Regions from separate parts of the Yoonia sp. GPGPB17 genome, predicted to be linked through region 1. Evidence: riboswitches for the same ligand, from Rfam matches in the RefSeq annotation. Region 1 holds a riboswitch; each other region holds the start of a gene.
The links. Region 1 has a riboswitch for glycine ahead of QTO30_RS16695 (D-amino acid dehydrogenase). Riboswitches for the same ligand answer to the same signal wherever they lie in the genome.
Positions count from the first base shown of each region.

Region 1 (4,290 bases):
TCAGTGAAAAGTGGGTCGCCCAAGGTTACGCCAAGGGCATTGATGTTGATGATGGTCATAAGAAGTCTCAGTCACGTAGGAAAGGTGCCGCGCGTGCGGCGTCTGGGCAGATCGTGGACTGATCAGCCCTGCAAACGGATTTACAGGGCGGGACGGGGACCATGCTGAAGTCGACGGATGATACGCATGTTCAGCACTGTCCTCCTGTTGTTTGCGTGACCTTTGCTAGAACGTAAGTGGAGTATGTAAGATGGGTCAAGACCCACCTTGCGATTCAGCGCAAGGCCCGCCCCTTGATAATCGCATCTTTTCCAAACCTCTCGCGGATCTTATCGGCTGCTCTTTCTGCCTCAGCCCGTTTTTGCGCGCCGGGATCCAGCAAATCCCCTTCGCGGTCTGCGTCCGCATCCGAACTGATCTCCGAAAGCCCGACGCCCAACAAGCGGAATGGCCCACGACTGCTGACCTGATCGAACAGACCACGCGCTGTGCGATAGACCGTATCGGCGATCTGGGTGGGATGATGCAGGCTCTGCCGCTTTGAGATTAGCTTGAAATCGGATGTCTTGAGCTTGAGTGTAACAACGCGCCCTGCCTTGTCTTTGGCCTTTGCCCGTGCGCTCACCTTCTCAGCCATCCGCCAGAGGTGGCCATCAAGGATTTCGACGTCACCGGTGTCTTCATTAAACGTCGTCTCGTTCGACAGCGTCTTTACGGGGCTATGCGATGAAATCCGCCGTCCATCCTCACCCCGCGCAAGGCTATACAGCCGCTCGCCCATGCCGCCGAACCGGTCATGCAAGTCACGCCGATCCCAGCGCAGCAGATCATCGAATGTGCGGATGCCAGCGTTGTTGAGGCTGTTTTGCGCAGCAGGGCCGATCCCCCAGATCAGCCGCACGGATTTGGGGCGCAGAAAGGCAGTCGTTTCCGCTTTCCCGATGATTGAAAACCCCCGCGGTTTGTCGAGGTCAGAGGCGACCTTGGCGAGGAATTTATTGTGGCTCAGGCCGATCGAGCCCGTCAACCCCAACTCGTCCTTCATGCGCTTGATCAACCGTGCCAGCATCACAGCGGGTGGCGCGTGATGCAGGCGTTCGGTCCCTGTCAGGTCCATGAAAGCCTCGTCCAGCGACAGCGGCTCAACGACAGGTGTCAGCTCATCCATCATCTCGCGAATGGCCTTGGAGGCTGCGACATAAGCATCGAAATTCGGTCGCACGACCACCGCCTCGGGGCAGAGTTTCAGCGCCTTGAACATCGGCATGGCGGATTTCACGCCTTTGATCCGCGCCACGTAACAGGCGGTCGAGACGACGCCACGCCGCCCGCCGCCTATGATCACGGGCTTGTCGGCCAGTTCCGGATTGTCGCGCTTTTCGACAGATGCATAGAAGGCATCGCAATCCATGTGGGCAATGGTAAGGTCAAACAACTCCGGGTGCCGCGTCACCCTTGGGCTGCGGCATTTCAGACAGCGGGTTTCGCTGTCGAATGTGGTCAGGCAATCACGGCAAAGGGCGGGCATACCCACAGTGTACGAGGCGCAGGATATGGACACAACGGGGCCGCATGATGGGGCGAAGGTTGCCCTGTTTTTGGGTAACCAGATCATCAGTATCCTGCGCGATGATTTCGATCATATCACCTATCCCAACCTTTGGGACTTGCCCGGAGGAGGCCGTGATGGCGGTGAAACCCCGTTTGAGACCGTCGCACGCGAGACCCGGGAAGAGCTGGGGCTGGTCCTGCCGCCCTCAGCGGTGCTCTGGGAAAGCGCATTCCCTGCGAACTACGATCCGGGCAAATGGGTCGCGTTCTTTGTCGCTTGGTTGCCGCCATTCGCCGTCGAAGACATCATATTTGGCGATGAAGGGCAGCGCTGGGCACTTTACGATCTGGACACCTTTATGAATTTGCCTAATCGCGTTCCCTCCTATTGCGCGCGCTTGCAGCGCTGGATAGCTGAGACGGGTGGGTTCGCAACTTAAATCACACGGTCTAGACGCTTTTGAGAGCCGCTGAAACAGGCTGCAGATTCTTGTTGCTTTGTGCAGCAATCTGTCTATGAGGTTTCCAATAGGAAACACGCTGACCGGGAGAGTTCGGTTCAGTCTGGCGCCGAAGGAGCAACCGCCCCGGTCACTCTCAGGCAAAAGGACCGGTTGGGGTGCAACACACCGAAGAGAGACCTTGAGTGGTCCGCCGAAGGAGCAAGCTTAAGCATCAGGGCGAATCTCTCAGGTACAACAGACGGTGGGGGCATTTGGTAAGGGGATTTACCATGCCTTCGATTGCTGTTCTCGGCGCCGGAATCACTGGCGTAACCACTGCATATTCATTGATGATCCGCGGTTTTGACGTCACGGTTTATGACCGTCAACGTTACGCCGGGATGGAAACCAGCTTTGCCAATGGAGGCCAGTTGAGCGCGTCAAACGCGGAAGTCTGGAACCAATGGTCCACCGTCCTGAAAGGTATCAAATGGATGCTTGAGGGTGATGCGCCCCTGTTCGTGAACCCGCGCCCAGGTTGGCACAAGGTCAGCTGGATGACAGAGTTTCTGGCCAACATTCCTCGTTACAAGTCTAATACCACGAAGACGGCTGCAATGGCTGTTGCTGCGCGCGCAGGGCTGGCCGAGATGGCGGATAAATCAGGTGTCGATTTTGACTTCAGCCCTGCTTAAGCATCCTACATTTTTACAAGACCGAGAAAGACCTCAAGCATGCGCGGATGGTTAATGGCCTGCTGGCGGAAGGCGGGTTGGAACGGCATGAGCTGACCGTCGACGAAGTGATGGCGAAAGAACCCACTCTTCGTGGCGATATCATTGGTGGTTTCTGGACTGAAAGCGACAGCACGGGCGACATTCACAAATTCACTATCGGGCTGGCGGATTGGCTGAAGAAGCAGGGTGTTGTTTTCAAACTTGGCGCGCCTGTTACGGATCTGCATGTGCGTGCGGATGGTGTGCATGTCGAATGCGGCCAAGAGGACCGGTATGACGCGGTTGTCGTGTCTGCGGGTGTCGGTAGCCGCAAGTTCGCGCAGATGTTGGGTGACCGCGTGAACGTGTACCCGGTCAAAGGTTATTCGATCACAGTGAACCTTAATGATGAGGTTTCTCAGGCCGCAGCGCCGACAACGTCGTTGTTGGACGATAAGGCCAAGATCGTATCGTCGCGTTTGGGCAAGAATCGCTTCCGAATCGCTGGCACGGCTGAGTTTAACGGCGAGAATCGCGACATCTTAGAACGTCGTGTCCGCCCACTGATTAAATGGTGTGAAGAGCATTTCCCGGACGTATCCACAGAAAGCTGTGTGCCTTGGGCCGGATTGCGTCCGATGATGCCCAATATGATGCCGCGCGTCGGGCCGGGGAAAAGCGATCGTGTGTTCTATAATACAGGCCACGGCCACCTTGGGTGGACGCTTAGCCCTGCCACCGCAGATACCATCGGCGCGACAGTCACAGCACGGTTTAAAAGTAACAGTATACAACAGCATACATTGAAATCGGCCTGAACCATACCTATCTGTCCTTCATAACAATAGAGGGACAGATGTATGCCAATTGAAGATATTTTCGCTGAGTTCTTTGGACAAAACATACTTTGGCTCATGCTGGCGGTGTTCATTATCGTCTGCATTATGGCCGGTGTTCGCATCGTGCCGCAGTCAGAGAAATACGTGGTGGAACGGCTTGGTCGGCTCCGCTCGGTCCTTGGGCCGGGGATCAACTTTATTGTGCCATTTCTGGACCGCGTGCGGCACAAGGTTTCGATCCTTGAGCGCCAGTTGCCCTCAATGAACCAAGACGCGATTACATCTGACAACGTGCTGGTGCAGGTTGAGACATCGGTGTTTTACCGGATTATTGAGCCGGAGAAGACGGTCTATCGCATTCGTGACGTCGATGGTGCGATTTCGACCACAGTTGCTGGTATCGTGCGTTCCGAGATTGGCCGCATGGAGTTGGACCAAGTGCAGGCAAACCGTTCAAACCTGATTGATGCTGTGCGTTCGCAAGTGGCTGAACAGGTTGATGATTGGGGGATCGAAGTCACGCGTGCCGAGATCTTGGACGTCAACCTTGATCAGGCGACGCGCGAAGCGATGCTGCAACAGCTGAACGCCGAACGTGCACGCCGTGCGCAGGTGACCGAAGCTGAAGGTCAAAAGCGTGCGGTCGAGCTGCAGTCGGATGCCGAACTCTATGCCGCCGAGCAGGACGCGAAAGCGCGTCGTATTCTGGCGGATGCGGAAGCCTATGCGACACAGGTGGTT
Region 1 covers NZ_JATACI010000002.1:3,168,206-3,172,495, forward strand. Annotated here, with positions in the region: gene QTO30_RS16680 (ABC-F family ATP-binding cassette domain-containing protein) at 1-59, opposite strand, end outside; gene QTO30_RS16685 (DNA polymerase IV) at 275-1,528, opposite strand; gene QTO30_RS16690 (NUDIX hydrolase) at 1,554-1,991, shown strand; glycine riboswitch at 2,087-2,174, shown strand; partial or broken gene QTO30_RS16695 (D-amino acid dehydrogenase) at 2,285-3,528, shown strand; gene QTO30_RS16700 (SPFH domain-containing protein) at 3,571-4,290, shown strand, end outside.

Region 2 (4,290 bases), on a different contig from region 1:
GCACATCCACCGATTTGTGCATCTTGCCGTGTGCGCGGTGGCGCATGCCATGGGCCTTGGCATAGTCGCCCATCTTCTTGACATTTGCTTCCAGCGCGTCCAAATCCAGCACAAGGGCTGGCGTCTGAATATCTGCCTCGTCCATTCCGGGTAGGGCTTAGGCACATCATAGCCGACTTCGAGGCCTTCGAGGTGTGAGTGATCAAGCATCATTAAACTCCTTTGGTCCAAGGCAGCTTGTCTAGATCGACATTGCCACCAGTTATGATTATCCCGACGCGCTTGCCCGCGAACCGTTCCTTGTTTTTCAGAAGTGTTGCCAAAGGCACGGCACTAGACGGCTCCATCACCACGCGCAAATGCTTCCATGTCAGCTTCATAGCTTCGATGATTTCCTCTTCCGAGGCGGTCAGAATGTCGCTCACATATTTGGAAACGAAATGCCAAGTGCGTTCCTTCAAAGGCACCAGCAGTCCGTCGGCGATGGTCTTTGGAGCATCGTCAGCAATGATGTGCCCCTCTTTGAAACTGCGATACGCGTCATCAGCTTGTTCAGGCTCTGCTGCGATGATCTGCGTTTCCGGCGCAAGCGTCGAGAGCGTCAGGCAGGTACCAGAGACCATCCCGCCGCCGCCAATCGGTGCCATCACGACATCCAGACCGTCCGTCTGCTCCATGAACTCCTTGGAACAGGTGCCCTGACCAGCAATCACGCGCGGATCGTTGTAAGGATGCACGAAATCACCGCCTGTCGCGGCTTGGATCTCTGCGAACGTTGCCTCGCGAGACGTTGTCGATGGCTCACATTCCGTGATCACCCCGCCATAACGCCGGACAGTATCCTTTTTCGCCTGTGGCGCCGTCTTTGGCATAACCACATTGCAGGGAATGCCTCGCTTCATCGCTGCATATGACAGGCACGACGCGTGGTTTCCGGATGAATGGGTCGCGACACCTTTGACCGCTTGTGCTTCATCCAGGCCAAAGACCGCATTGCAGGCACCGCGAACCTTGAACGCGCCGGGCTCCTGCATGTTTTCGCATTTGAATAGCAGGTTGCAACCGGTCAAATCGTTCAGATAATCCGATGTGCGCACAGGCGTGCGACGAATAATCGGTTTGATCCGTTCATGCGCGGCAAGCATATCTTCATAGGTTGGGATATTCATTGGCAATTCCTTATGCAGCTTGCTTTTGGGCCATGTCGGCGACCATGCAGGCCGTAGCCGCCGACAGCGTCCAACCCAGATGGCCGTGTCCCGTGTTGAAAAGAACGCGCGGGTCTTTGCCTGGACCAACGCGCGGCAGCATATTCGGCATCATTGGACGCAGACCTGACCATGGCACAACGCTGCGCGTGCTCATCTCGGGGAAGTGGCGGTTGCACCACTTAACCAGGGGTTCAATCCGCGCTTGTCGAATGTCGCGGTTGTAACCAGACAATTCAGCGGTGCCTGCCACCCGGAAACGGTCTTTACCCAAGCGGCTCGTCACGATTTTTGCCTTGTCGTCCAGTAGGCTGACCCAAGGCGCGGCGTTCTGGGCCTTTTCATCGTTCAGGTTGACCGTGATCGAGTAGCCCTTAACCGGATAGATGTTCACGTTTTCGCCTAAACGACGAGCCAGCTTTTTAGACATCACGCCTGCGCAGATCACGACCCGGTCAAAGATCGCGCTATCTTTCGCGCCCTCGACCCCAAAATCCACCCGCATACCTGCATCAGTCGATGCAACATCAAGAATATCCGTTTCGAACTGCAGCGTCGCGCCTTGTGCTTCTGCAGCGTCCGCCAACCCAGTGGTGAACTTGTGAATGTCACCCGTGAAATCGGACTCAGTATAGAAGCTTAAGCATAGCCCACACCTTTCAGTGTCGGTTCGATTGCGGAGATCTCTTCCGTCGTCACCGGAAGGCGCGTCAATCCACCCTTGGCCAGCAGTTCCGAGACCCGCGCCGCTGCCTCAAATTCTGCCTTTGTTTCGTAGAAATGCAGAATTCCGCGCTTTTCAAGATTAAAGTCTATGCCTTCATCCGCCGCCATGCCGAGCAACGCGTCGCGTGCGGCCAAGGCAAGTTCGACGGTGCGAATAGTGTTCTTCTCGTAGCTCGGGATGGCCCGCAGGAAAGACGTCATCCAACTGATCTTGTGAAAGCTGGGGTACGGGCCAACCAGCAATGGCGCGTCTTTGGTCAACATCCACCGGATGCCCTTGCTTACATTGGCCCAAGAATTCCACACCTCCGCATTGGACGCCGAAATCTGGCCGCCATTGCCTAGACTGGTTTCCATCGCGGCATGCCTGTTACGCTCGAACAGGGTCACATCAAACCCACGTTTAAGTAACTGATAGGCCGTGGTAACGCCGGTCACTCCGGCCCCAATCACAGCGACAGTTCCTGGTCTTGCAATCATGGCAACTCCTAAACCGCTGAATGCGGCAGTTAAGTTGCCCCCTCTGTCATTGGCCTGAGAGATTCACGAGCTTGCCCGTTTACACCATCGGCAGAAGGCAGAGCCCTCTTTTTCAGAGAATTGTACTTTGCGCGGTCCGTTTGCCTGAGAGTTTCCGGGGCGGTTGCTCCTTCGGCGACGAATCAAATCGTCTCTCCCGCAAGCCCTTTATACCGCTGTGTAGGAAAATTTACAATGCACTCCTTTCCGTAGAAGATTGATATTTTCAAGCGCTGCCCAGTGCGACCTACAAACCTAGGCGCTGTTTAACGAGACTTATCAAAACCGTATTATTTTGCGAAAACCGTATTATTGAAAGAAGTCTCTCACGCGCGCATCAAGGAGGCCCCATGCTGAATATGCTCAAATCCTCAGCCTTGGCCGTTGCAGCGCTCGCAGCAGCCAGCATCACCGCTGCACCGCAACGTGCCGAGGCCCAGACCTATCAAATCGACTGCGCCATTCTCTTGTGCCTATCCGGTGGATGGCCCGCATCCGTTCCCTGCGCAAGAGCCCGCGTCGAATTCATTCGCCGCATCACACCATGGCCTGTCGAACCACCCTTGCAGATATGGCGCTGCCCTACGGGCGCGGCCTACACCGTCGATCCCGACACTTTGACCAGCGAACGGATTTACGAAATCTTCTTCGAGCTGGAGCAAACCGCGCCGCTGCAATCCTTCCCCGTGGATGAGGCAGGCACCCCAGTCACAGGCATTGATGGCCGAATGGCCGGGGCACCTGCCCCGACATTTCAAGCGCCCCCACTCACGGACGGCATGGAGCCGCAACCCGCCGTTGTTCGCTTGACCGGTGGTAACGCGGCTCCATTGCCGGAGGGGTTCGCACTTCAGCTTGTCCAAGATCGAGCGGACATCGACATCAGCGGAGCAGAGTTCAATTTCGTTCGCTCCATTCGCGTTTTCGATGCGCGCTATGTGCGCCAGTGGGAGTCTGGTAGCGACGGTGATTGCAATCGGTCAGATAACGTCCGCATGGGCACCTATGGTACACAAGGCGATTTCCGTTGGACACGAAGCTCTGTCGCCGCTCTGCCAGAGGCGCATGTTGGAACGGCAGGTTTTGGCTCGAACTGCCCCGGCATCTTCCATCGCTCTGTTTTCGTGGAATGGCGTGATTATGAAGGAAATTACGGCTTCGAGCAGGTTAACTACTAAATATGGTGGCGCTGATCCAAGACAAAACCGTATTTACGACAGGCAGCTAGAGATAGTATGCCTGTTGTACAAAACAAGAACCGAAAGGGGGCAGAAGGCGAGCAGCCAAAAACGCAAACCCCCGCAAGGCGGCGGCCTTAACGAGGGGCTCAAAAACCAAGAAGCGCCAACTTCTCGATCAGCGGTGCTGTTGATCTGGTTTTACCACCCCCTGCCCCTTCGATCAAGAAAAAACGCATCCGTGCGAACAGGTGAAGTTCGTCTTGGTCTGGCTCATCAAAACCCCATTAGGCCAGACCTGGGTCCATACCCAACCAAACCGGCAGCGACTGTCTGCCCAAAGATGAAAGGAGAACCAGAGCCCTAGAAAAGCAAAACCCCGCAAGGCGGTGAACCTTCCGGAGGCGCTATGATCACAGAGCGCCAACTCTGCATCGTGTTAAATCGAGATGAACATAACACCCCCAGAATCATACAGGCAAGCAAAAACGCATTTGTGCGAACAATGAGGATTTGCCTGTCGCCGTCTTGTCCAACGAGCAGATGAGAGGACAAGAATATGAGGACAGACCCCTTTCCGTCCCTTCCACCGGGATTTTCCAGACGCGATGTGATCGCGCTGATGGCAGATATTGGCCGCGACATCGGGCTTGGCCCGC
Region 2 covers NZ_JATACI010000005.1:93,990-98,279, forward strand. Annotated here, with positions in the region: partial or broken gene bhcC (3-hydroxy-D-aspartate aldolase BhcC) at 1-210, opposite strand, end outside; gene bhcB (beta-hydroxyaspartate dehydratase BhcB) at 213-1,169, opposite strand; gene QTO30_RS22205 (FAD-dependent oxidoreductase) at 1,180-1,923, opposite strand; gene QTO30_RS22210 (FAD-dependent oxidoreductase) at 1,848-2,414, opposite strand; glycine riboswitch at 2,537-2,623, opposite strand; gene QTO30_RS21850 (hypothetical protein) at 2,804-3,631, shown strand; gene QTO30_RS21855 (hypothetical protein) at 4,191-4,290, shown strand, end outside.
Region 2: it holds a riboswitch for glycine, as region 1 does, so the genes downstream of both, QTO30_RS22210 (FAD-dependent oxidoreductase) here and QTO30_RS16695 (D-amino acid dehydrogenase) in region 1, are expected to answer to the same signal.

Region 3 (4,290 bases), 2.9 Mb from region 1:
TGCCCAAGCGGCAGGTCCGCTTGCCCGACGACCAAACTTGCGAGTTCGCGCATCAGTTTGCGTTCCATCGCAGCGGCATAATCTTCAAAACCCAAGGCGACCTCGACAAAGGATCCTGATCCGCGAATAACGTTGGATCTGAAGTAAGACGAAAGCTCTTTGATGTCGGCGAAGTGTTCATCGTCGCCGCGTAAGTTCCCTGAGCCAATCACCAATCCATTCACGACCACGCCGGTGGGGGTGTGATTTTCGCTGATATCTTGCGGGCGTGGTCCAGTGTTTGATTGCCCGTCACCGGAAAGATCAAGCGTGCGCTTCCAGCAGTCGGGTCGTTGGCGCAGAAAGGTAAAACCAGCCAAAAGCGCGGAGCCGATTGCAGTGGTAGGCGCTGCCGGGCGGCGCTGATGGTTGCGCAACGCCGTTGTGACCGCAGAGAGATCTGCGGGGCTGGTGATTGAGGTCCAGGGGATGATGACGGTTTGGCTTTGCGGCCCGCTCCATTCGTAGACCAACAGGTGCACGGGCGCTTGGGTCTGCGCGATAAGCATCTGCCGCACACGCGTGCTGCTCAGCGCGGTCGCCAGCCCGTCCAGCTGCAAGCGGTATTCGACGCTATCGACGGATTCCGACACATCCAGACCTAAGGCAAGGGCCTGTCGGCAGGCGGCCTCGGCAAGTGCTGGCAGTAACAGCATGAGTAAGGCTATGCGTATCACCCGCCGGAACCGCGGCCGGTCTCAACCCGTCCAACAGCCAAAGCCGTCAGTTCACGCAATAGTTTGCGTTCCATGGTCGCGGCATAGTCATCATAGTTTTCCGCGACTTCGACAAAGGCTACAGGCCCCCGGATGACGTTTTCACGGTAGTAGACTTCGAGATCAGCAAGGGCATTCCGGCTGACCTGATCGCCAAAAAAGTTGCCGGATCCCACCACCAGCCCATTCACGGTGACGCCAGAGGGCGTTTGTGTATCGGGGATGGTTTCAGGCAAAGGACCGGTATTGGTTTCCCCATCACCAGAGAGATCAAGTGTGCGGATCCAGCAATCGGGATGCTGCTCAAGATAAGAAAACCCGGCCAATAGCGCTGACCCGACCGCGGTAGTGGGCGCGGGGACGCCGCGCCTATGCGCACGCAGGCGTGCCGTCACAGTCGCCAGGTCAGTTGGCGTATTTAACGTGGTCCATGGCACGATGACGGTTTGGTTGATCGGCCCGCTCCATTCGAAGACATGAATGCGTACCGGTGCATCCGGCTGCAAGAACAGGATATCCATGATGACGGGCGCGTTCAGGGCCGTGATGACCCCTTCCAGTTGCAGGGTGTATTCGGATTGATCGACGGAACTGGACACATCCAAACCCAACGATATTGCCTGCCTGCAAGCGGCCTGCGCCATGACCGGCAAAAGCAGGAAAAGCAGGCAAAACCGGATCACCCCCGCACCTCCTGTCCGGTTGCGATACGCCCGATCATTTGCGTTGACAGCTCTCGCACCAGTTTGCGCCGCATCGCATTCTCAAAGTCTCGGAATCCGTGTGCCACTTCGACAAAGGCGGTGGGTCCCCGGATCACCTGCGTCTCATAGTAGGGCTGCACCGCAGCATCTGCGCCCGCGATCACCAAGCCGTTGACGATCACCCCATCGAAAGGAAAGGCAGCATAGGTAGCCGCTGCGGCGCGAAGCCGTCGTTGTTGATGCCATCTCCGGCGACGTCGATCGTTTGAAACAAGCACGCCGGTGCTTCTTTCAGTTTGATGGAGGCATAGCCCAATGCGTAACCTATGGCCGTGGGCATGTCGTTGATACTGCGTTTGCTTTGGGTCAAAGTATTGGCAGCCAGAAAGAGGTCGGCGGGCGTTCTGATCAGCGTCCAATCCAGCAAGTCAGTTTGATTGCGCTGCCCGCTCCATTCAAAAATCTGAATGGCAACGGGTTCAGGTGCAGAAAAGAACGCTGCTTCGACTTCGGGCGCGCGCAGGGCAGCAGCCAAGCCATAGCGTTGCAGTTGGTCTTCCTCAGCGTCGACCGAGGATGACACGTCAAGTGCCAAGACCAAAGCAAGGCGGCAAGCCTCAACCGGAGCCGCCGCCAAGCAAAGACTGCAGAGAAGCCAAGCTCTTACCAATGCCCGGTATTTTCCATGCTTGCCCAAGGCTCAGCCGAGGGTAGATCATCGCCTTCCTGCAGCAGCTCGATCGAGATGTTATCGGGAGAACGCACAAATGCCATATGTCCGTCGCGCGGTGGGCGGTTGATGGTCACGCCGTTGTCCATCAGGTGCTGACAGGTCTCATAGATATTCGACACACGGTAGGCGAGGTGGCCGAAATGACGGCTATCATCTGGCAGGGCATCATCGCCATCCCAGTTATAAGTCAGCTCGACCGGGCAGTCTTCTTGCCCCGGAGGTGCCATGAAAACAAGCGTGAACCGTCCGCCTTCATGATCAAATCGTCGGGTTTCTTTCAGGCCCAGCAAAGCATAAAAGGCCATGGATTTTTCTAGGTCTTTTACGCGGACCATCGTGTGCAGGTATTTGAGGGACATCAGGCTCTCCAGTCGGTTGGCATTCACTATAGCCTAGCCGTTCGAGCGTGACAGTAAATGCCCGATTGGGCATTGTCGTGATCTCAACGCTGACACGGGTTAACGCGTTTTTGAGTGTTTTCGTTCAGATATGGCTTGCCACGGCGGGCCCGTTTCCGATACGAAACAAATACATCTTGATGTTGGGAGAACCAGACAACTGGTGCCGAAGGAGCAACTGCCTCGGAAACTCTCAGGCCGCAGGACCAGCGTCAGGATACAAACACTCTGGAGAGTGGTGCTTTGCGCACCCGCCGAAGGGATAGCGATCTCAGGCAAGTGGACAGAGGAGGCACCGAAGCGCAGGTTTAGCTTGGCGCAAAGAAGGTGCCGCTTGATTTGATGCAAGTCTTGTCGGCTGAAGAAAGGCAAGACATGGCTGATCTGCACAAAACACCGCTTCATGCATTGCACGTGTCGTTGGGGGCCAAGATGGTTCCGTTCGCTTACTACGAGATGCCTGTGCAATACCCCCTCGGTGTGATGAAGGAACATTTGCACACCCGTGCCAAGGCGGGCCTATTTGACGTCAGCCATATGGGGCAGGTTGTTGTGCAGGGCGCAAGCTATGCCGACGCTGCCAAAGGGTTGGAGCGGCTCATACCCGTCGATATCCTTGGTCTTTCAGTGGGGCGTCAGCGCTACGGTTTCTTCACCAATGCAGCCGGTGGGATCGCAGACGATCTGATGCTGGCGAACCGTGGTGATTATGTCTTTTTGGTTGTCAACGCGGCCTGCAAAGCGGCTGACATCGCCCATATGCAAGCGACACTTGCGCCAGAACTGAGGGTCACGGAAATCACTGATCGTGCGCTGCTGGCATTACAGGGTCCCGCCGCTGAAGCGGTGTTAAGCGCATTGGATGCACGTGCTGCGGATATGGCATTCATGGATGTCGCAACACTTGACCTGTTGGGGGTTGCGGCGTGGGTGTCGCGGTCTGGGTATACCGGCGAGGACGGATACGAGATTTCGGTCCCGGCGGATGATGCCCCAAGGGTCGCACAGGCGCTGCTAGATCATGCGGATGTCGAACCAATCGGTCTTGGCGCGCGCGACAGCCTGCGGCTGGAGGCCGGGCTTTGCCTCTATGGCCATGACATTGATGAGACGACATCGCCGGTTGAGGCCGCTTTGACCTGGGCCATTCAGAAGGTGCGCCGCCGCGGTGGGGGCCGCGCTGGCGGGTTTCCGGGTGCAGATCACATTCTGGCCCAGCTTCAGGATGGGGTGATGCGCAAGCGTGTCGGGCTGCGGCCTGATGGCCGCGCACCGATGCGTGAAGGCGTCACGCTTTACGCTGATGAGAATGCAACTGACCCTATCGGCACGATTACCTCTGGCGGGTTTGGCCCCACGATCGGCGGGCCCATGGCGATGGGCTATGTCACGGCCGAACATACCGACATCGGCACCTGCGTTTATGGCGAGTTGCGCGGTAAGCGCCAGCCTTTGACCGTCACCAAATTGCCGTTCACACCAGCCAACTTCAAACGATAAAAGGGAGAAACACCATGAAATACACTGAAGAACACGAATGGCTGCGCGCCGAGGGCGACGCATATGTTGTCGGTATTACCGAGCATGCAACGACACAACTGGGTGATCTGGTCTTTGTTGAACTGCCCGAGGTCGGTGCAACAGTTGCCAAAGATGATGAGATCGTCGTGATCGAAAGTGTCAAAGCTGCCTCTGATATT
Region 3 covers NZ_JATACI010000002.1:317,267-321,556, forward strand. Annotated here, with positions in the region: gene QTO30_RS01945 (DUF1194 domain-containing protein) at 1-695, opposite strand, end outside; gene QTO30_RS01950 (DUF1194 domain-containing protein) at 713-1,438, opposite strand; partial or broken gene QTO30_RS22010 (DUF1194 domain-containing protein) at 1,435-2,042, opposite strand; gene QTO30_RS01965 (VOC family protein) at 2,123-2,551, opposite strand; glycine riboswitch at 2,725-2,809, shown strand; gene gcvT (glycine cleavage system aminomethyltransferase GcvT) at 2,966-4,090, shown strand; gene gcvH (glycine cleavage system protein GcvH) at 4,105-4,290, shown strand, end outside.
Region 3: it holds a riboswitch for glycine, as region 1 does, so the genes downstream of both, gcvT (glycine cleavage system aminomethyltransferase GcvT) here and QTO30_RS16695 (D-amino acid dehydrogenase) in region 1, are expected to answer to the same signal.